Regions from separate parts of the Desulfosporosinus youngiae DSM 17734 genome, predicted to be linked through region 3. Evidence: riboswitches for the same ligand, from Rfam matches in the RefSeq annotation. Region 3 holds a riboswitch; each other region holds the start of a gene.

Region 1 (7,546 bases), 420 kb from region 3:
ATGAACAGATCCAATCTGTTTTAGGCGAGGAAATAAACCAAATTACCTTGGAGCGGGTAGTTATTGGGTTGTTTTTTACGGGGGTAAAGCTCAGCAATGGCCTGGGCGGCATTTGCTTTACACCGATTAAAACAATTCCTGAAGCAGTTTGCTGCCCGAGTTCCGCTAAGGCCATGCCGAGCTCCGGACGATTAATAGGGACACCGGTTATGGAATTACTTCAAGGAATCTATAAAAGTAATTCGCTGCGTAAAGCCATCGGCATAGCTGTGCTTAATGCCTTAACCGAAACCTGTTGGCAAACGTTCCCGCCCCAAGATTATGAAGTTCAGAGCAACGTTGATGCCCTGGATGTGGTGGAAATTCCGGAAGAAGCCTATGTCGTTGTGGTCGGCGCTCTGGCCCCGTTTCTGAAGAAGCTAAAAAAGCGCGACAAGCCCTTCACAATTCTGGAAATGGACCCCTCGACCTTAAAACCGGATGAAATGCCTTTTTATGTACACGGCAGCCGTGCTGGGGAGATCATACCCCAAGCGGATGTTTTAGTGATTACGGGCACCACTTTGATTAATGATACGTTGGATGAGTTGCTCAAACTGGCCAAACCAAATGCTCATATTGTCGTCGTCGGACCGACAGCCAGCCTATTGCCGGAGGCCTTTTTCCGGCGTGGAGTGGATATTCTGGGCGGTATTTCCGTGACAAATCCCGACGAATTGTTGGACCTCCTGGCAGAGGCCGGCTCAGGCTATCATTTTTTTGGCAAATCCGCAGACCGGACGGTAATAAGGAGAATTGAGGAGGACGGTTGATCAAGTCAGCCACAAACCCATTTACAAACATCAGAGGTCAATCCTACACCCGGATAGTTAGCGGGTGTAGGATTTTTTTGATCTTAATAGGGTTTGGCATGTTTGGCTTCTTGAAATGAAGATAGCCAAGGAGATGAAAATAGAGATTTAGCTTGGCAATCTGGCGTGGCAATTGAGGTCCATTTAAATCTTTTAGCCGGGTTAATAAGTAATTGGTCATAAATACCAACACTTCCATCATAGGCTAATATAAACTAACGTAAGCTATCTGGACCTAAAAGTCATATAAGAAAAAATTAATTACCTGGAAAGGATATATGGATGAAAAAACCAGAACACCCACGGACATCACGGCAGGAAGCACTACGGCTTATCCTTGCTAGATCCCATTTTCAGCCCCGTGTGGAAAGGATTCCTGTACGAGAGGCTCTGAGAAGAGTCACAGCGCAAGAAACCCTTGCGGTAAATACCTTGCCGAACAGCCCTGTCAGCAGCATGGACGGTATTGCCCTTAAATCTGCAAATCTTAATGGCGGGATTCCCGCTACGGACCAGTGGCAAAACGGGGTGGATTTCGTCATCAGCAATACCGGAGTTGGAATCCCGGAGGATTTTGACACAGTAGTACTTATTGAAGATGTGGAAATTGATGAAACAGGGAAATTACGGATCTTAAATATCCCCCAGCCTGGTCAGAATGTCCGGCCCATCGGTGGAATAATGCAGGCCGGCGAGGTATTGGTTCCCGCATATTGTTGTCTTGGCCCGCTGCAACTTGGACTTTTGTCAACGGGTGGTGTCGATGAGGTGGCTGTCCTGGCTAAACCCAGAGTAGCTATTCTTCCTACCGGGAATGAATTAGTACCTGTCGGATACCGGCCGCCGCGCGGTAAAAATGTAGAGTCTAACGGGATAATGATGGAAGCTCAAATAAAAATCATGGGTGGAGAACCACGACTTTATCCTATTACCCGTGATAACCCTGATGAATTGGTTAGGGTGATTCAGGATGCTTTAGCCTGGGCAGACATAGTTATTCTTAATGGGGGATCCTCCAAAGGCAGTGATGACCGGGCCATTGAGGTGTTGGAAACCGTCGGCGAAATCCTGGTCTATGAAATAGCTTATGGTCCGGGCAAGCATACTACCTTGACCATAGCCGGCTCTAAACCTATTGTAGGCGCGGTTGGACCGACCATGGGCGCCGCATGTGCCGTTGAATGGTATGTAGGACCGCTGATCGACAAATATTTTTCTCAGCCAAGGATTGAACCCAGGCGATTAAAGGTGAAGCTGCTGGATGATATTCTTGGGCCAATACCCTTTGCCTGGCTGGAAGTACAGAAAACCGGCGGATCTTATGTAGCCAGACCAATAGGACGCTTTGCTTCTATGTCCAGGCTGATTCGATCCAACGCCACTCTCAGTACACCAGGAAAGAGTAAAGGATATAAGGCAGGGGAAATTGTGGAAGTGGAATTGCGCTATTCGCCGGAATGGAATAGGCAGCTATTTTAATTCCTGGAAATGTATTGCTCGGATCAATAGACCTTATTTCCCGACATTCAAAGGAGAGAAACGAAAGATGCCTTTACATGAGCTTTGGAAGGCTGATCTAGGAGGACAAGATTGATGGAAAAAGAGATATACCTCGGGCTGAAAAAGGTATTTGATCAGAGCTTGGAGGCTGCCTTGATTACTGTAATCAGTGTGTTGGGGTCAACTCCTCGCAAGTCCGGAGCAAAAATGCTGGTTTTTCCTGACGGAACGGCAATTGGAACCATCGGTGGCGGATGTGGCGAGGCCGAGGCCAGGCGGGAGGCGTTTAGTGTTATAGATTCATACACACCTATCAGGCATTCTTTAAATATGACGGCGGACATTGCCCAAGAGGAAGGAATGGTCTGCGGAGGGGTCATGGAATTATTCATTGACTATTTGGGTCCTCAAAGTGATAGGGAACAGATCAATCTACGGAAAGATTATCTGTCAGCTTTAGAGAATAATAGAAATCCCCTGCTGGTAACAGTGATTGAAGCGACTGCGGAAGGATTGCTGGGGAGAAAGCTGTTCATTAAGAATAACGGAGACATTTTCGGCGATCTTGGTTTAGAAAAGCTGAACAGAGCTGCTATAGATAGTGCCAAAATAAGTCTCGGAAGAAGCCAACCCTTACTAATTAGTTTGGATTCTGAGTTCAAGCAATGTGAAACCTCAGTGACAAAAGCGGCTTTCCGGTTGCTGATTGAGCCTCCGGCGACGGTGGTGGAATTGTTGATTCTAGGTGCGGGGCATATCGCAGTCCCCCTGGCAGCGATGGCGAAAATGGTTGGGTATGAGGTTACGGTGGTCGATGATCGTCCATCCTTTGCTAACTCTGCCCGCTTTAGCACCTGTGATACCATTATCTGTGACGATTTTGAACGGGCAATTGAAGCTATAACTATAAATCCGCAGACGTATATCGTGATTATTACAAGGGGGCATCGCCATGACAAAATATGCCTGCGGAAAGTGATTGATCAGCCGGCCGCCTATATCGGGATGATTGGCAGCCGCAAAAGGGTTAAAGCCATAAAAGCTGACTTGGAGGAAGAGGGAGTCTCCAGCGAATCGTTAGAAAAACTGTATTCACCCATCGGTCTGAAAATCGGAGCAGAGACTCCTGAAGAAATAGCCGTAAGCATTCTCAGTCAGTTAATTAATGTACAGAAAAGGACAATTGAATCGTAGAAATACTCAGGAGTTATGTAAAAATGGTTTTGTGTATGTAAAATTTTGGTTTGGTCATACTAACGTATGTCGCTTGGCTGCGATCATACTTGTGTGGCGGAGGTGATACATATGCAATTATCAACGAGAAATCAGCTTAAAGGGACAATTAAGGAAATAAAGAAAGGTCCGGTATCGACTGAAGTGATTATAGACGTTAGTGCACCAGCTGAAGTAGTCGCTTCAATTACCACTGGGTCGGCAGATTCGATGGGATTAAAAGTTGGAGAGGACGTCACCGCTCTTGTTAAAGCAAGTTCTGTTATGATCATGAAATAATGGAGTCAGGTCACAAGATTGATAGACTGCATAGTTAAATGGCAATGGGAAAACGCGAACAAACCTTTCGTGCTATCGCAGTCGAAAGGTTTGTTATTTTCATAATTTTAAGGAGACCGGAGCATAGTCTTAGGAAAAAACATCTTGAAGTTCGATAATAAGGTCTGCGAAAATACCTACGATCATTGAATCTTGTTCGGTATACACTTCCGGTCTGGAGTATTTACCCTCATTTGTAAGATGAAACACAGCTAAAGTGTTTTGCTCCGGATATACGATCCAGTACTCTAGAATACCTGCACGCTCATACAGGTTGAATTTTTCTTTAAGGTCTTTTTGAAAGGTGGAGGGGGAAGTAATCTCAACAACCAGATCAGGGCTGCCTTGACACCCACGATCATCCAATTTATTCTTGTCATATACCACGACAATATCCGGCTGAACAACGGTAGAAATCTGTTCGTCACTCTCTTGCATTTGGGGCAGGCGTACATCGAAAGGCGCAGCGTAAACCCGGCAAGGTTTGCCTTTTAAATAATTATTAAATAGTGTATGCAGCTGACCGGAGATCTCCTGATGCTTGCGCGAAGGGGCAGGGGTCATATTGTAGGCTATACCATTCAGCAATTCCCAGCGTTCATCTTCGGGCCATGTGAGGTAATCCCCGTACGTGAACCTTTGTTTTGAGGGCGGCAGACTCTTAGCCAAGGAGATACCCCCTTTTTTAACATTTGTTTCCTAACGTTAATTTAACACATCATCCAGTTCGGAACAAGAATGATGGATACAACTTACGGACTGAATAATGTTTATAGCAAATTCTAAAAGGATCAGATTATGATTATAACCAAAAGCACAAACCTTTAGGAATAACGGATAGTTGTGAAGGACGTTAATTCTGAATGTTTACAGGAATGTCTCATTAATCACAATTTTTTTATAGATTATCCTATTTGAAAAAGAGGAATTTAGTATATACTTATAGAATATACAACTATCAGTCGAATAACCAGTCATGAATTTAATATTGTCGTCTTAAGGTTCCTTATGCAAGAGAGGATCAAAAAGGGGAAGTCGGTGAAAATCCGATGCGGTCCCGCCACTGTAAACAAGGAGTTCTCTTCAGAAATCCGACGATCAAATTACGGATGAGGGAAGAGAATGATGATATGAAGCCAGAAAGCCTGCCTTAAGTAACATCACAAACCTACGAGCGATGGGAGATGTGTGTGTTTATAAAGGTAAACCATACGAGCTGCTCAGGCTCGTTTTTTTAATGCCCATACTATTAGGAAGGATTCTCTAATTTCTGAAACAACGACAAATTATGGAAGAGGAGTAATGTATGCTACAGGTCATTGGTATCGGCCCCGGAAGGCCGGAATGGTTGCCCCCTGCAATTTACGAACTTGTAAAAAACTGCGAGATTTTAATCGGTGGGTCCAGGGCTCTTGAACTCTTTCCGGATTTCGCAGGACGCCGGTATACTCTATCCGGTAACCTGGCCAGCAGTGTCGAAGTTATTCGGAGTGCACTTCTTGAAAAGAAAATGGTCGGGGTACTTGTTTCCGGCGACCCTGGGTTTTTTAGTTTTTTACCCAGATTAAAGAGGGAATTTCCAGAAGAGCGAATCGATGTCCATCCTGGAATCAGTTCTCTGCAATTTGCTTTTGCCAGAGCGGAGCTTCCCTGGCAAGAGGCGACGTTTGCCAGTGTTCATGGCCGGGAGTTATCCGTACTTCCGCAAGTGATAACTCATCCAACAGCGGTTTTAACCGGCGGGGAAAATACCCCTCAGAAAATTGCCCAACTCTACTTGGACCGCGGCTCTAATCCAATCATATCCATCGGGAATGCCCTTGCTTATCCGGAGGAATTTTGGGCGACAATGGATGCCGTGCAATTAGCTCAGGAAACGACCTTGTTAAAGAATGCAATTGTTATTCTTCATCCTGCCGGCGGGCAGGATAGCGATCCTTCGTTCAATCAGGCTGGAAATCAGCATCCCCAGTCCCTTAAGTATTCTACCAAAAAAGCTCCCGGGTCCAGGCTGGGAATACCAGATGAAGAGTTTCTGCGGGGCAAGGTTCCCATGACCAAGTCTGAAATTCGTGTGCAAGTACTCGCCAAAGCCCAAATTTCGAAACAAGACTGTGTCGTGGATATTGGGGCGGGTACAGGGAGCATTAGTATTGAAGCCGCAGGTCTGGCATCTGAAGGGGTCGTTTATGCCATCGAACATAATCCTGAGGCTCAAGAACTCATTCTTGCCAATCAACATAAGTTTGACGTCTCAAATCTCCGCTTGATTCGTGGGGCGGCACCTAATGTTTTCCCTGAGCTGCCTCCCGTCGATGTCTGTATTATTGGCGGGAGTAATGGGCGTTTAGCGGAAATTCTGAAGACCCTTCCCCTTGTTGAAGGGGGAAGAATCGTGATCACTGCAGTTACGATCGAAACTGTTGCTCAAGGCTTAAAATTTCTCACAGACTTTAATTATCAGGATATTGACACCGTGTCAATTCAAGCAGTTCGCTGGAAAGCAGTTCAAGATTTGCATATGGCACAAGCCTTAAATCCAATCTTTATAATCTCAGCACGAAAAGGGGAAAAGTGATGAATACAACTTGGGGAAAATTCTATGGAGTCGGAGTCGGCCCCGGCGACCCTCAGCTCCTGACCTTGCAAGCCGTTAATGTCCTTCAGTCGGTTGATCTGGTAGCTATCCCAAAATCCAAGCTGGACCGGGAAAGTGTAGCCTGGGATATCGCTAAAACTCATTGTCCCGCCAATGTCCGGCTGGTCGAACTTGAAATGCCCATGACCTCGGATCAGCAAGTTTTAGCAAAGGCTTGGCTGGATGGAGCCCAAACTATCTTAGCTGAATTGAAGCAGGGAAGATCTGTGGCCTTTATTACACTGGGTGATCCTTCCCTTTACAGTACTTACAGTTACTTGCTGAACAATCTCCAGGATGAATTGCCCCAGGAGTGTATTGTCACGGTACCTGGGATCACAGCTATGGCAGCTGCAGCGGCTCGAATCAACTTGCCCCTTGCCACAGGGGATGAACCTCTCCTGGTTTTGCCAAGTACCGAAGATGTGGGAGAATATCTTGATTTCCCTAATTTGGTCTTAATGAAAGTCTCCCGAAGGCTGCCGGCAATGCTGACTCTTCTTGAAGAACGCGATAGAAAAGCAGTCTTGTTAACCCGCCTGGGACAATCCGAAGAGAAGATCCGCTGGGAACCTAACCCTAAGGATTTCCAATCCGAAAAAATCGATTATCTTAGTTTACTGCTGGTTAAAAAAGATTTATTAGGGAGGGGTAACAGTGAACCAGAAAAAAACTAACGGCCAGGTCATCTTCGTCGGTGCCGGTCCGGGAGATCCTGAACTGATTACCATTAAAGGATCCCGTGCCTTGGAGCAAGCGGACCGCGTGATTTATGCCGGGTCTCTGGTTAACCCGAAATTACTGGAACTTTGTCGTCCGGGAACTCCTTTCCATGACAGCGCCCATCTCACCCTTGAAGAAGTGGCCGCTTTGATGCTTGAGGGAAGCAAAAATGGAGAAACAGTTGTCCGTCTCCATACAGGAGATCCCAGCATGTATGGAGCTATTAAGGAACAATTCGAATATCTGGATAAGCAAGAAATACCCTATTCCGTCATACCGGGGG
Region 2 (7,546 bases), 360 kb from region 3:
ATTGTCGTAATGACAAAGTAATCGTCAAAACAAATAAAGGTGTACCCACTGATACCCCCCAAAAATTTATACTCCCTGATATATTTTAAGAAGAACCGGGGCTGCGCCTCGGTTCTTCTTATCTTTAACATCTTATATTTGTAATCATAAACTTGAGTCCCTTGTCATACTCTGGGACCCGGAACACGTCAAACGCATGAAAACACTTAATCTGATAAAGCTTGTAACGAGAATTTTAAAAACTACATTTGCATGAATTGTTCGATATATTTGACTGGATCAGAACAAAAAGCAAACCGTTTACCCTTTAACGAAGCTCTCATTCCTATGTCTAATCGTTTCAAAAGAGGCAGGCACATTTTGCGTAAGATGTTTAGGTTTAATGCCGCGTTTTTATCCAACGTCGTGTTACTGTCTTCTCGAAAGGTCACATCCAACTGCCAATGCATACTTTCAATCGCCCAATGTCCTCTCACGGCTTTCGCCATCGACTCCACATCCAGCGGCAAACTACTGATATAATATCTCTTCTCTTTCTTGATTTGACCTTTCTTTTCAATGGTTTTGACGACCATTCCTATACTTTTTAGACCTTTCCATTTCTGTCGATCCGGCAGCCACGATAGATCATCACTCTGATAATATTGGCGTTTCTCTAGTTGACTTCGTGCTTTTTCTATCGTTTGGGTATAGGCTGCTTTTGTTTGGAATTCTTCATCTTCAAAATACAAGACTACGTCTTTGTATAGATTCCCTTGATTCTCTTTGAGGGCTAACACATAATCTCCCTTTTGCTTAATGATTTGTTCGGCAATTTTAGTTTGTGTACCCATCGCGTCTAGAGTGATAATGGATCCCTTGATCGTTAAGGTCTTAAGGAGTTCTGGAATGGCTACGATTTCATTCTCTTTCTCATGGACGACGGTTTGACCAAAACAGACTCCATCTTCTTTGCACCAAGCTGAGACGACATGCAGAGGACGCTTTTCATTCACCGCACTGCCACGCATCGTTTTTCCGTCGATATTGATGAGCTTCTTAAGGGCTTCTCCTTCTTCTTGGCTTAGCATTTGGTTGAAAGCCGTTTGTATCTGCCTCATAACTTCCGGATGAATAAGCGCCATGACACGCTGGAGGGTATCATGCGAAGGAATACCATGGGGAAGGTCCAGATACTTCCTCAAAAGGGTCTGTTTAGAAACAGCAAAGATTTGGATTTCCTCCCAGGTATCCGCATTGGCTAACATTCCGATCAACACAATGACTACGATATCAATCAGTTTGTGCTTAGTTTTATAGGCTTGCCTTGGGTCATTGATTCGTTCGATTTCTGCAAAGAGCTCTTTCATCATAAACCCCCCTCTTCTCTTGGGGAAAGTTTACCATATCTTTCGCTCTTTTAGCTATTTCTCATGCGTTTGACGTGGGACCCGGAACGTTACATCTTGACATCTCGATATTCCCATGCTTGCCGGCATACATATGCGAATTGAACTTTATCCGTACCTAAATGCATTGGCATTTTTCTAGCACAATATAAGAGCAGGAGATATTATCAGGCATAATCACGATAAATTCAATTCAAAGGTCTGTTCAATTAAATCCTTGCCCCATGCCTGATTTTCATGCGCAGCTACTTTTTTGAATCCAGCTTTTACGTACATTTTTATAGCTGTTTTTTGGTCTTCCGTGGTCACCAAAAATATAGTTTTATATCCCTTCTCTCTACAGTATTGTATGGCTTCATTCAATAGCCTGCTGCCAAGACCTATTCCTCGAAATTCCGGATGAAGTATAAACCATCTAAGCTGAGCTTTTTCCGCCGAATGTCCGACGATTGCAATAGCTCCTATCATCTCTCCATCAACTTCAGCAAACCAAAACCTATCCTTATGCGGACTATAGCTTTCAAAGAAGTCATAGAAAGTCTTACAAACATAGCCTTCAAAAACATGGTTAAACCCGCATTCCTGAGCATATATCCAACCATGCAGATGAATTAGCTGACCCACATCTCCAGGTTTCAACTCGCAACGCAAGTTGATCGTCTCGTTTCCAAAAACAGAATCTCTTGACAGAGCACTTTCAATTGCTTGGATTCCTTTGACAAGCCTTTTTTGGTTTTGCTCCTGTAATTGGACAATCATCTGATAGATTTGTTGATTGGATCGGTCATCCAGCCTTGAAAGCGTTTCTTTTCCAACATCAGTAAGGTAAAAATAATACAACCGGCCATCCTCACTGGACTTCACCCTATACGTTAAATTGTGCTTCTCGAAGCGTTTTATGATCCTGCTTAGATAGCCTGAGTCAATTCTTAGTTCCTCAATTAATTTTTTAGAAGTACAATTCTCCATATGCCCGATTTCGTACAGTACACGAGCTTCCGACAACGAGAATTCACTGCCCGGCATATGATGATCTAAAAGTCCAAGTATGTTCGTGTAAAATCGGTTAAATTTTCGAATGCTGTGCACCAATGGTGTATATATCGAATTCAATGGTTGCCTCCTCAATAATTATTTCACTATAAAATAACATATTTATCTGACTTAGCCAACTATTATTAGATGCTTTAGTCAACTAATTTTTGGCGATAGGGCATATCTGGTCCTTCGAGTTCTCGTCTCGCCTTCCGGGTCTTAGCCTTTCGGGGTTTAACTTTAAAAGCCCTTAGCACAAAAGCGCCCGGACTGATCAAAATCAATCCGGACGCTTTTGGTTTTTAGGATTACCTCATTCTAGAGGCTATAATATTTAGAAATACCTATCTGCTATCAAAAAGATCTTTCCCCTCACAGACATCCACCATCTCTCCTCGCTGCATAACCGTCAGACGTTCGCTCATAAAGTGAACGGCACTAAGATCATGAGAAATGAAAAGATAGGACAGGCACAACTCTTCCTGGAGGTCTTTCAGCAGATTAAGCACTTTAGCCTGAATGGATACGTCCAGACTGGCCGTTGGTTCGTCTAAAACAATCAGGGAAGGCTCCACACTGATTGCCCGGGCGATAGCAACCCGCTGCTTTTGACCGCCACTCAGCTCACTGGGATAGCGGTCCAGGTAACTTGCGGGCAAGTGAACCCGTTCCAGCAAGCTGCTTGCGATTTTCCACTCACTCATGCCTGGGCTGCCGAGAAAGCTGGGACAACCTTTATTCTGGCAGCGAATGGGTTCCAAAAGGGAATCCATAATCGTCAGTTTACTGTTAAATGAACCTGACGGATTTTGAAAAACCGCCTGCATTTCCCGGCGAGCCTGATAAAGCTGAGCAGAGGTCAACTTATGAAGCGGGCGGCCGTTCAACCAGATCTCCCCTTCATCCATCCGTTCCAAGGCCAGCAGACAACGGGCCAGCGTGCTTTTGCCGCTGCCGCTTTCTCCAACCAGCCCCAGGCATTCCCCCCGCCGAATGCAGAATGAAATCCCTTTGACCGCCTGATAACCCCCGGGATAGGTTTTCCAGACATTTTTCAGCCGCAGCACTTCCGGCTGCTCTAAATTAGAAATCTGAAGCAGCTGCATAGAGAACACCTTCTTCCAAGAATTCCTCACTAGAATAGGAAGACGCCGGGGAACATTGCACACCCTTTTTCATTTCATTGAAATAAGTAAAGCCCTTCAAAAAGAAGGGCTGAATTGACAAATCCCTTCACCCATCCATCGTGAGTAAAGCATAAGCAATCAGGTCTTCTGGCTCGGGGTCTTCATTTACTGCCTCCTTCCCAAGTTCCCTCAGTGAATGTGGCAGAAACTCTCCCTTACAGTGGCGGGACCGCGTCGGATTTTCACCGAACTTCCCCTGTCTTTCTCCGCTAGAGAAAAATCACTTGCTCATTTATTAAATTACCGAATTAAACTTAACACAAAACGACAACTTGGTCAAGCATAATGGCTGCTCCAAACTTTTTGTTCAAGGCAACTGCCTGCGAACGGCTTCTTTATCCCTGCTGCACTCTAAGCGGCCGATTTCGTCACCATGATCTAATATCACAACCGAAGGGACTTTTTCTATACCATATTTCTTAGCAAGATTCTTCTTAGTGGCTATATCCAGTTTGACAATCCTGTAACCCTCGGCTTGAGCGGCCTGCAGTTCACCATTGACTTCTTCTAATAAAGTACAAAATTCCAGACTTTCGTTGATTAAGGCATTAAAGAAGAGGATTAGAACCTTTTGCTGACTCTGAAGAACGCTCCTATTAAAGGCCTCCAGTTCTTCAATGTAGCGCTCGGCCGCAACGGCGGCCGCAGCCCCGTCCCCGGCTGCCGAAACCACTTGTCTCAAGTATTTGACCCGATTATCCCCGGCCGCATAAACCCCTTCAAGATTGGTTTCCATCATCACGCCGACGGGGATATATCCCCTCTTGTCCATCCCGACACCACTCTCTTTAAGATATTGAGTGGAGGGAACCATGCCGACAAAGAAGAAGACGCCCTGGCAGGCTAATTCTGAAGAACACCCTGTTTTTATATTTTTAATTTTTACTCCCTCAACACTCTCATCTCCCAAAACCTCTTCCACCGTGGAGTTCCAGACAAACTCCATTTTTTCATTTTGAAAGGCGCGTTCGGCACTGATTTTATTGCAATCCAGAATCCCTTCATCATGGAGTACGATGACCGTTACTTTTTGGGCAAACTTGGTGATATACATACCTTCCTCAATGGCTTGATCCCCGCTGCCAATGACGACCACGTCCTCCCCTTTAAAGAACTCCGCGTCACAGGTAGCGCAATAGGCCACCCCACTGCCTCGGAGTCTTTTTTCCCCGGGGATATTCAGGAGCCTCGGCTCACTGCCGCCGGCAATGATCACAGCCTTAGCAGCAAATTCCTTACCCTTTTTGGTTTTAATTATTTTAGTTTCTTGAGAAAAATCGGTACTCACAACTTCATCTCTTAAAAACTCCACACCAAAGCCTTCGGCATGTTTCTTAAAGTCAAGCATGAGATCAGAACCGCTGATTTGCGAATAACCGGGATAATTAACAATTTCACGGGTCGTATTCACTAAGCCGCCAACGGTCCCTTTGTTGATAACCAAAGTTTTAAGCTTAGCCCTCCCCCCATAAATCGCGGCGGACAACCCGGCGGGTCCGCCGCCAATAATCAGTAAATCATACCTACCAGCCATTTCCTCACTCCACCTCATGATTCTGAATTCAGCACGTCAGTGATTCTTTCCTCGACATCCTCTTCCTCAACGGCACCGGCTAACTTGCCTTGGTATTCACCATTCTTGAAGAAGAGAATTTGCGGAACCCCTTTTAACGAAAACCGTTGATATAGAGCCTTCTCTTCCTCAACATCGACATAATAAAAACCAAACCGACCTTCAAATTGCGGTTTTAAGTCTTCTAAGATAGGTACGACTCCCTGACAGACATGACAGCTTTTTCTGGAAAAGATAACCAAGCAGGACTCACCCTTATCATAAATAAGCTCTTCGAACTGCTCAGCATTTAATAGCGGTAAGGACATTTTCTTCACTCCTTTGTTAACCCTTATTTCTAGAGTGCCACGGATAAATGAGTGTCATATCGTTTATTGTCAATATTTAAATAGAGCTTAAAGTCGCCCGTCAACCCTTCTCGGCTTACATAAAATTGAAAATCATTATCGCTTTGCTCCTCAAAGGAAACACAAGCTGCGGTAACATCATGAACCACTGTGGGCACTGAATAGAACTTCGTTTCCTCTTCACCCTTCAATTCCAGGAAAACTTCAGATCCTTCCTTAAAGCTTGCTCGAAGAGCCAGACGATCTTCCTCAAGAATTAAGGATAGCTTGTGTTTTGCCGGCAGTTCTTCTCCAGCGTCTTTGAATTTAACCTTCAAACCAAATTCCGGCGTTACTCCAAATCCACCGAGGAATTCTCCTTTACCCAGGGTAAAATTGGTCGTTTCATCATAGAGGGCAAGCCTTCTGGCCCGGTAATAATTACCGCCCACAACCTTCAATTCATATTTTACGTCATCATTTTCAACCTCAACAGTGATGGATTCTAAGGTCAGATGAATATGCTCATCCTTATATTTGTTTAAGAGCATTGCGCCTAAACCATCGGTATGTTTTCCCCTATAGGTAGCAATCCCGCCGGAGTGAATCATATAGTGTCCTTCATTGTAGTAATCGACATTGCAAATATAAGGGGAATAGAATTCGGCGCCTCTTTCCTTGCCATACTGCCAAACCTGTTCGATTTCCATTTTAGCAGTGTCGATTCGATAAATAACCCCTCGGGAAAAGTTGTCTTCGGGTGAAACTCTGGCGGCCTCGTTTTTCGAGCGATAGGTTCCGTTATCGAAAACGAAAACATCACCATTGGGCAGAATTCTCGCCGCATGTTGTTCATACTGCCAGTCGAAATCACCTTTGGTTACATTTTTGAAGAAATATTGCTGCCACTCTTCCCCCCAGCCTTCCGGGTCGCCGATGATCCAGTTAAGCTTGGCCGTATCATAATCGAAGTTAATGATGGCATCTTTGTGTCTGCCGGACATAGTAATCGAATTCGTGGCTTTGTCATACCAGACAGAGTTATTGTGGAACCAATCATGGTGGTTCCAATCCCCTGCATTCCCTTTTTCCCTGGGCAAAATATTCAGAAGATCCCAGGATTTAACGACTTCCCCCGTTTTTCGGTCAATTTCGACCACATAGTCTTCAACGGATTCATTAAAATCATTATCGGAGGCAGCTAAAATATTGCCGTTCTCTAACTCAATGGCATCATGGTGATAGCCGCCCGGCAGCCGGAACTCTTTATAGATTTTACCGCAGAAGTCCATTTCCATAAGTCCAACGGTATAGTAAGGTTTTTGCATGGTCCGGTAGGCTGTGTACAGAAGTCTTCCGTTAGCCAGCTTTTTAATATCCCAGCTCTGTTTATTGGTGATAATCCATCTTAAATCCCCTGCATAATCAAAACCCGCCGTTCTGGCGGATTCCACTAACGGTGTCGTCGTGGAGACAACCATAAGGTCTTTGCCGAAATACTCCGGTGTGGTATGGCAATAATGAGCTTTATTGACGTCCAGTTCTTCGGTTTTTATTGTAACCACTGAGGTTTTTCCATTGCCCAGGGTTATAACCACCGTGTTTTCGTAATTGTCATATAATCCGTAAATCGGTAATACATGTTCTTGCGCTGAGGCAAAAGTATGGGTCAAATCACCTTCGGCAGTTTTTCCTTTGACTGTTATTTGGGCTGAAGTTTCCTCATCGGTCTTAAAACAAATAACTGCGGCCAGGGGATTAATTAAATAGGGATTTTCGACAACCAAAGGCTGTTCCAAAGTATAGCCTCCGGACCTAAGCTCAGCTAAAAACGTTGCTTCTGACTCAGATTGCAGGGTAATCAAATGTTTTTCGGTTTCTAAATAGCTCCTCAAAACGTTCACTCCTTATAAACAGATTTATTTCAGAGGTATTCCTCCTTGTTCTTTCCAGTACATTATATAGTTCTATATAGTACAATATAAAACATGACTTCATTGTTCTTTATCACAAGGATTAGTTGTTAGCGGAACAGAA
Region 3 (7,546 bases):
CCAACAACAGGGCTAAGCCAGGGAAAAAGGCCAACCACCACATCCCGGTAGCCAGATGCTTCATTGATTCTGATAAAATGACCCCTACTGCCGGAACTTCTAAAGGTAACCCATAACCTAGAAAGGTAATTCCCGCCTCATGCAAAATAGCATGAGGAAAAAGTAAAATTAAGCCTACCACATATTGCGGGATAACATGAGGAATGATATGACTGCTCGCTACATACCAGGGACTTTTTCCCAAAGCACGGGCAACCTGAACATAGTGAGCTGATCTTACCTGCATGACCTCGGCCCGAATTACCCTTGTCAAACTTGGCCAATGTGTTACCGCAACCCCGGTAATAACACCAACCGCTCCGCCGCCAAGCGCAATGGAAATCAAAATCAGCAGAATCATGTGGGGAATCCCCATGCAAAGATCAACCAGCCAATTAACAAATGTGTCTACTTTGCCTCCAAAGACAGCAGATAACGTACCAAGAGTAAGGGCAATAACCGAGCTGACTGTCGCTGCAAGCAATCCTACGCGTATACTCAATGAAAGCCCGGCAACCGTCCGGAAAAACATATCACGCCCCAAATAATCCGTACCAAATGGATGCTCCCAGGAAGGCGCCTGACTTCTGAATTCATAATTCGGCGCATACAAAGCGGGGTCCATCAGAATCCCACCGATGGTGATGGCAGTCAGAATCAACAGACCACTCCCAATAATCAGCATAATTTTTTGACGGCGATTCAAACTCCATTTGTTTGAAGCTGCCACAACTACCGTATCAGGATTCATGACCGGCCTCCTTCCCGGATTTGAGGATCTACAATCCCATAGATCACATTTGCCATAAGATTTCCTGTAAATACAAAAAGAACACTAAACAGGGCGATACCCAGCAGTAAAGGGACATCGCCCTTCAAACCGGCATGGGTGGCCGCGTTTCCCAGGCCAGGATAAGAAAAAACCTTCTCCGCTAACACCGAGCCGCCAAACAGCTCGCTAACCGAAGCGAACTGCAAGGTTATGCCGGGCAAGGCGATATTGCGCAAGCCATGACGCCAAATAATCTCCCTGGTTTTTTCCCCGCGCGCTTTAGCAAAAAGGATATATTCACTCTTAAGCACGTCAATGAGTTTCTGACGGGTATGAAGCGCAACGCCGGCCACACCGGTAATGCTCAAAGTTACCGCAGGTAAAATCAGGTGATAAATTTTGTCACCTAAAGTAACCTCATGGGCCAATTTATCGATTGGCGCTGCCAGTCCTAAGGGAAACCACTGCAGATAGATAGCAAAAACCATCAAGAACAACAATCCCATCCAAAAAAGCGGCGTGGACGCCAATATCATGCAAAAGCTCTTAATAAATCGATCCAGCCATTTATCCTTATTTACAGCAGCGATAATACCCAAAATAAATCCCAACACCCCGGACAGCACCCAGGCAACTCCCATCAAGGCCAGAGACGCCCGAAAGCGCTCGCCGATAACCTTCGCTACAGGCTGACGATAAGTAATGGAATCGCCCATATCACCCTGAAGAACATGGCCTATCCAGATGCCATAACGCTCTACAGGGGATTTGTTAAGACCCCAATATTCAGCGATATTAACCCTTTGCTCTTCGGAAACGCTGGCGTCGCCCAAATAAGCGTCTATGGGATCAATCGGCGACAGAACAATAAGCGTAAAACTGATTAGACTGACAGCCACAAGAAGAGTCAGCATCCGCAATAAAGTACTGCTGAAATAGCGGGCAAATACTTTATACACTGAAGTCCCCATGCAACTACCACGACCAATCATTCATATTTTCTACAATAGATATCCCCTGCCCGCGTGTCGGCAATTTCTTCAAGGAGGGAATTTCAAGCCCTTCTCTGACAAGATAAGTAACTTCCGGTCGAACGATCCACAAATACGGAACATCCCTTTGAGCAAGAGCCTGTCCTTCCTGCCAATATTTATTGGCCTCGTCAGAGTTCGTTGCAGCAAGGGCTTTTTTGATAACGCCATCAACTTCCGGATTGGTATAGGAAGCCGGATTACCTATAACCGCTACTCCGATTTGCGAAGAATCATAATAACGATAGAATTCTATCGGATTAGGCTGACCAAAAACCCAGCAAGTCGGTAAGTTTCTTGCATCCCGGCATTCTGACCAAGGAGCAGATTTTGGGATAATCTGTATACCAAGCTTTTTCACATCTTCCGCCAGGGCAACTACCGTATTATAACGCGCCAGGTCATTGCTTCGGCCTGTAATCAGGATTTCCGCCTTGACATTATTTTTCTCCCGGATGCCGTCACCGTCAGTATCCTTCCAGCCTGCATCTTCCAATATCTTTTTGGCTTCTTCAACCCGGTTGTCTTCAAACTTGTCGCCATTGCTCCAAGGAAGTTCCGCTGCCGCTCCATAGGTAACTTGTCCAAATCCGTTCAAAGCATTTTGTGTAATGAGCTGCCGGTTTATCCCTATGTTTAAAGCTTGGCGAATCGCAAGATCACTTGTCACATTATTGCCTGCTTTTTTCCCTGAAGAGTCGATCGTTTCCGGAATCGTTGGCAAGTTAATTACAAAAGCGTCCATGGCAGACATCTTATAAAGTTTCATTCCTTCAACCTGCGTGTTGGCAAACTCAGATTCAACAAGTACCAAATCCAGCTGTCCTGATTTTGCCGCCGCCAGAGCTGCATCTTCATCCAGTTTTAAGATTGTTACTTTTTTAAACTTCGGCATTGCACCGTAATAATGTTCATTAGGTACAAGAATCAACTTCTGATCAATGGCAAATTCTGCGACTTGCCAGGCTCCGGAGCCCATGGGATGATCGCCATAGGTTTCATTATACGCATGCTTTGGTACAATTCCGACCTCGCTTAGATTAAATACAAAGGGGGACCATGGGTATTTTAACTGAAAAACAACCGTACTTGCGTCTAACGCTTCAACTGAATCCAGCATTGTCAGGTCCGCAGCAGAAGCTTTACTTTTCGTTGTTTCAAACGTAAAGACCACATCTTCCGAAGTTAAGGGATGACCATCAGCAAATTTTGCATCATCCCGTATCTTAAACGTGTATGTTAATCCATCTGTACTGATATCATAAGATGCGGCCAAATCATTTGCCAATTGATTATTTTCTTTTACTTGCAATAAATGGCTGTGAAATATATCCGGCGCCCATACGCCATAGCCTGCAGTCGGATCAAAACCGCCGGCCACCAAATTGACACCCGCGGAAATAACAATCTCATCTTTTACTACTGCTTCTTTTTCTGCATTTATTACATTTTTAGAAGGTGAACACCCCACAGCCAGAAACATCATGACTAACAAAAACGCTGCAATCTTTCTCATAATTTTCTCCTCCTTCACAACCTTCACTCGCCGTAAAGGCCTAAAAATAAAAAACCTTTTACCCTATCTAAGGTAAAAGGTTTAGCTGGTATTTGACGATAAACGTACTCTCAAATACACACAAACACCCCCCCTAATATTCCCGTAGGCAGCTCAGACTTGGAAATAAGCAGGTCTCCTGGCTAAAGTTCATCATCAACTCACGTCTTCCCGGGAGATAGTTTCCCCAGTGACAATATGTAAGTTGACTCCCTCTTACAGTGGCGGGCACCGCGTCAGCTTCAACTGACTTCCCTTTTCAATTCTTCCCCTCAGGGAAAAATCACTTATTCCTAACTATTCACTTACTTGAATAATACTAAGCAAATTACATTTTATCTCATTTTATTTAATTTACTTGCATTTTTTACAGGGTATCATAACCTTTTTCCTTTTTCAATAGCCATTCCCCAAATTTTTGCTCTTTTCATCAAACCTAAAAAGCTTATACTAACTTAAACTATCTTCCTCCAAGGCAATAGCAGCTATAATACTATAATACGGAGATTCATAAGACATTTTAATTATAATTTTTAATCCTTTGAAATTGGCTTCTCCCGTTTAAACTAAACTGAATCAGTTGTACTCTAAATAAATATTTATTTTTTTGCCGGATAAAACATTGACCTTTTCCAAGAAGTATGCTTATATTTACACATGAGCACCTGTTCACGTATCATCAAATAAGTTTTTGCGAGGTAGAAAATGAGTAATTTATTAAATTCATCAAACGAAGAACATAGTCATACTCATCACCAATGCGACAGCGATCATAACCATTCTCATCACGAATGCGGCTGTGGTCATGACCATTCTCATCAAAACGAACATCTACATAGTTCAGGACATCCTCAAGCCGGTCAAAATGAACTTTTTCACATTCATGTCAATCACGCTGATGTATGTGAAAAAACTCTCACAAGAGATCCTGGCGACCTGACTGATACCAAGTCGGAAAAACGGGTTTATCTATTAGAAAATCTAGGCTGCGCCAACTGTGCATCAAAAATGGAGCAGAAGATACTAGCTCTCCCGGAAATAGACTATGCATCCATTTCTTTTACCACAAAACAATTGCACGTAGCTGCCAATGATCCAGAAAAACTACTTCCGGTTTTTCAGGAAATCTGTTCCTCCATCGAGCCGGACGTTAAAGTTGTACCGAGAACGAAATCTCCTGGTATCGTTAAAACTAAAACGTTTATATTAGAAAATTTAGGCTGTGCCAACTGTGCTTCTAAAATGGAAAAACGTATTAATGAATTGACTGGAATAAATAATGCGACTATTACATTTGCAACAAAACAATTGAAAGTAAGTGGGCTTTCACCAGAAAGCATGCTCCCGGAAATACAAAAAATCTGTTCCTCCATCGAGTCGGACGTTAAAGTCGTGCCAAAAGAAACGACTGTTCATACGGCACCGGAAACAACCGGAAACAAGCATAAGTTATCGGATAACCTTAAGTCTGGTATTTTTATTGGAATCGGTTCTGCTGTTTTTATTGCCGGGGAGATTCTAAAGCATGTTCTCCCAGGCAGCTCTATGATTGTCAATATACTTTTTGTTCTGGCCTATATCATATTAGGTTACAGAATTGTGTGGACAGCCATTAACAATTTGTTTAAGGGCCGTATCTTTGACGAAAACTTTTTAATGAGTATCGCCACCTTGGGAGCTTTTTGCATCGGCGAGTTTGCCGAAGCTGTAGGTGTTATGCTCTTTTATCGTATCGGTGAATTATTTGAACACGTTGCAGTCGAAAAAAGCCGTGGTCAGATTATGAGTGCAGTGGATATGCGTCCAGAAGTTGTTAATCTGTTAGTCGGTGAAGATGTTCGCATCATTCCTTCAGGCGATGCCCAAGTTGACGATATCTTAGTGGTTCGTCCCGGGGATAGAATTCCTTTAGATGGGGTCGTCGTTGAAGGAGACAGCCGCCTTGATACTTCCCCTTTGACCGGCGAACCAGTACCTGTTAAGGTTGCATCAGGTGATAAGGTAACCTCCGGCTGCATTAATACTTCAGGTGTGATTAAGATTCGTGTGGAAAAGGTTCTGGAAGAATCTATGGTAACTCGTATTTTGGATTCCGTGGAAAATGCTGCTGCCAGCAAGCCCAAAATTGATCGTTTTATTACTAGATTTTCACGTGCCTATACACCCTTTGTGGTTATCTTAGCTCTATTTACCGCTATAGTTCCTTCTCTTATAACCGGCGATTGGACAAAATGGGTTTACACTGCCTTAACCTTCCTGGTTATCAGTTGTCCTTGTGCTCTGGTCTTAAGTGTACCTCTGGCATTTTTCTCAGGTATCGGAGCAGGTTCCAAACGAGGTATTCTGTTCAAGGGTGGAGCTGCTTTAGAGGCCATTAAAGATATCAAAGTTGTAGCCATGGATAAAACCGGGACTATTACTGAAGGAAACTTTGTTGTTCAAAACAGCGTTCCCACAGGTAATATTGAAGCAGATTATTTATTGGCTCTGGCCGCCGGCTGCGAACGAACGTCTACCCATCCTATTGCCAACAGCATCGTGAATGCTGCTTGCGCCAAGGGTTTATCTTTAGAAAGGCCAACGGCAGTAAACGAATTTTCAGGGAGAGGGGTTCAAGCTACCCTTTCGGACGGTGAAGTGCTTTGTGGAAATTTCGATTTTTTGGAATCATTTCAGATTGATCTTTCTGATTATAAAAATGAGCAGTATGGCACAGAAGTGCTGGTGGCTCTAAATCGTAGATTCATTGGTCATATTATTATCTCAGATACCATTAAAGAAGATGCCGCTGCCGCCATCTCCGCTATCAAAGGATTAGATATTTTAACAGTCATGCTAACAGGTGATGGCAAAAGCAGTGCTGAGGCAGTAGCTGCTCAAACGGGCATTGACGACATTCGTGCCAAATTGCTGCCCCATGAAAAATTAACAGAATTGCGCAAGATTCAAGATTCCTATGGGCAAGTCATGTTTGTAGGAGACGGCATCAATGATGCTCCTGTGTTGGCCGGTGCGGATGTAGGGGCTGCTATGGGAAGCGGTGCAGATGCCGCTATTGAAGCGGCGGACGTCGTCTTCATGACATCCGCTATGGAGGCGATTCCACAATCGATTTCTATCGCTCGTATCACAAATAAAATTGCGGTTCAAAATATTGTCTTTGCCTTAGCAATTAAAGCACTTGTTATGGTACTGGGTTTAGCCGGGTTTGCAAATATGTGGATGGCTGTATTTGCCGATACGGGAGTAGCTATAATTTGTGTCTTAAATTCTATCAGAATTCTATATAGAGGCAATTCCTCCTATACCGACCCTGCAAGACAGCATATCACCCCTAAAATTTCATATTCTGATTAAATTCACAAGCTAATTTACACAACTGTCATTATATTACCTGTGGTTAACATGAAGCAATCCGTAGTCAAATATTTGTTTCACATGTTCGTCATCCAGGGAATAGTAGACCACTTTACCCTCTTTTCTGAATTTAACTAACCGGGTTTGTTTTAATATCCTAAGTTGATGGGAAATGGCTGATTGGTTCATACCTAGAAGGGCCGAAATATCACAAACACACATTTCAGCCGTCAATAAAGCACAAATAATTTTTATTCGAGTATTATCGCCAAAAACTTTAAAAAGTTCAGCCATATCAAATAATTTTTCTTTCGAGGGCATTGTAGATTTTACCATGGCAATAACATCCTCATGGATAATATTACAGCTGCAGCTTTCAAACTTTATATCTTCAGCCAATTTATACCACTTCCCTCAAACTTAATGTCACTATATATAAGAAAAGAAGCCTTGAGACTATATCAAACTTTGATGTACCTCAAGGCTTTCGTTTGCCGGTTAAGTTTTAAGTATTTAAATCTGTTACGTACCGCTCCTGAGCGAACCCTATCAGTCCATACTAATGTGTTCAGTTGTCACTACCTCTTAGTCTACCTTAAAAAATGATAGATAGCAAACATTCGGGTTCAACTAACTTGTCTCCGTTAAAAGTTTTAGAAATGGGAATTTTTAAGACAAATTCAATGGCTTTGGTAAAATAAATCGCCTTAATCGTCCCTCCATGCAGCTCAAGGATTCTTTTGCAATAGCAAGTCCCAGTCCTGAGCTATTTTCCTCGGTTCTTGAAGGGAC

Evidence for each region. Region 3 has a riboswitch for cobalamin ahead of DESYODRAFT_RS10930 (ABC transporter substrate-binding protein). Riboswitches for the same ligand answer to the same signal wherever they lie in the genome.
Region 1: another riboswitch for cobalamin. It lies ahead of DESYODRAFT_RS12725 (bifunctional cobalt-precorrin-7 (C(5))-methyltransferase/cobalt-precorrin-6B (C(15))-methyltransferase); the one in region 3 lies ahead of DESYODRAFT_RS10930 (ABC transporter substrate-binding protein).
Region 2: another riboswitch for cobalamin. It lies ahead of DESYODRAFT_RS12490 (ABC transporter ATP-binding protein); the one in region 3 lies ahead of DESYODRAFT_RS10930 (ABC transporter substrate-binding protein).

What each region holds. Positions count from the first base shown of each region.
Region 1 covers NZ_CM001441.1:2,756,524-2,764,069, forward strand. Annotated here, with positions in the region: gene DESYODRAFT_RS12700 (DUF364 domain-containing protein) at 1-812, shown strand, start outside; gene DESYODRAFT_RS12705 (molybdopterin molybdotransferase MoeA) at 1,134-2,330, shown strand; gene DESYODRAFT_RS12710 (XdhC family protein) at 2,445-3,545, shown strand; gene DESYODRAFT_RS12715 (TOBE domain-containing protein) at 3,657-3,863, shown strand; gene DESYODRAFT_RS12720 (Uma2 family endonuclease) at 3,993-4,571, opposite strand; cobalamin riboswitch at 4,885-5,069, shown strand; gene DESYODRAFT_RS12725 (bifunctional cobalt-precorrin-7 (C(5))-methyltransferase/cobalt-precorrin-6B (C(15))-methyltransferase) at 5,209-6,480, shown strand; gene cobI (precorrin-2 C(20)-methyltransferase) at 6,480-7,217, shown strand; gene cobM (precorrin-4 C(11)-methyltransferase) at 7,198-7,546, shown strand, end outside.
Region 2 covers NZ_CM001441.1:2,702,776-2,710,321, reverse strand. Annotated here, with positions in the region: gene DESYODRAFT_RS12500 (ISAs1 family transposase) at 243-1,352, opposite strand; gene DESYODRAFT_RS12495 (bifunctional helix-turn-helix transcriptional regulator/GNAT family N-acetyltransferase) at 1,566-2,501, opposite strand; gene DESYODRAFT_RS12490 (ABC transporter ATP-binding protein) at 2,768-3,529, opposite strand; cobalamin riboswitch at 3,671-3,849, opposite strand; gene trxB (thioredoxin-disulfide reductase) at 3,918-5,144, opposite strand; gene DESYODRAFT_RS12480 (thioredoxin family protein) at 5,159-5,491, opposite strand; gene DESYODRAFT_RS12475 (aryl-sulfate sulfotransferase) at 5,521-7,404, opposite strand.
Region 3 covers NZ_CM001441.1:2,339,197-2,346,742, reverse strand. Annotated here, with positions in the region: gene DESYODRAFT_RS10940 (ABC transporter permease) at 1-790, opposite strand, end outside; gene DESYODRAFT_RS10935 (ABC transporter permease) at 787-1,782, opposite strand; gene DESYODRAFT_RS10930 (ABC transporter substrate-binding protein) at 1,787-3,358, opposite strand; cobalamin riboswitch at 3,510-3,703, opposite strand; gene DESYODRAFT_RS10925 (heavy metal translocating P-type ATPase) at 4,103-6,754, shown strand; gene DESYODRAFT_RS10920 (ArsR/SmtB family transcription factor) at 6,788-7,090, opposite strand; gene DESYODRAFT_RS29945 (ABC transporter permease) at 7,476-7,546, shown strand, end outside.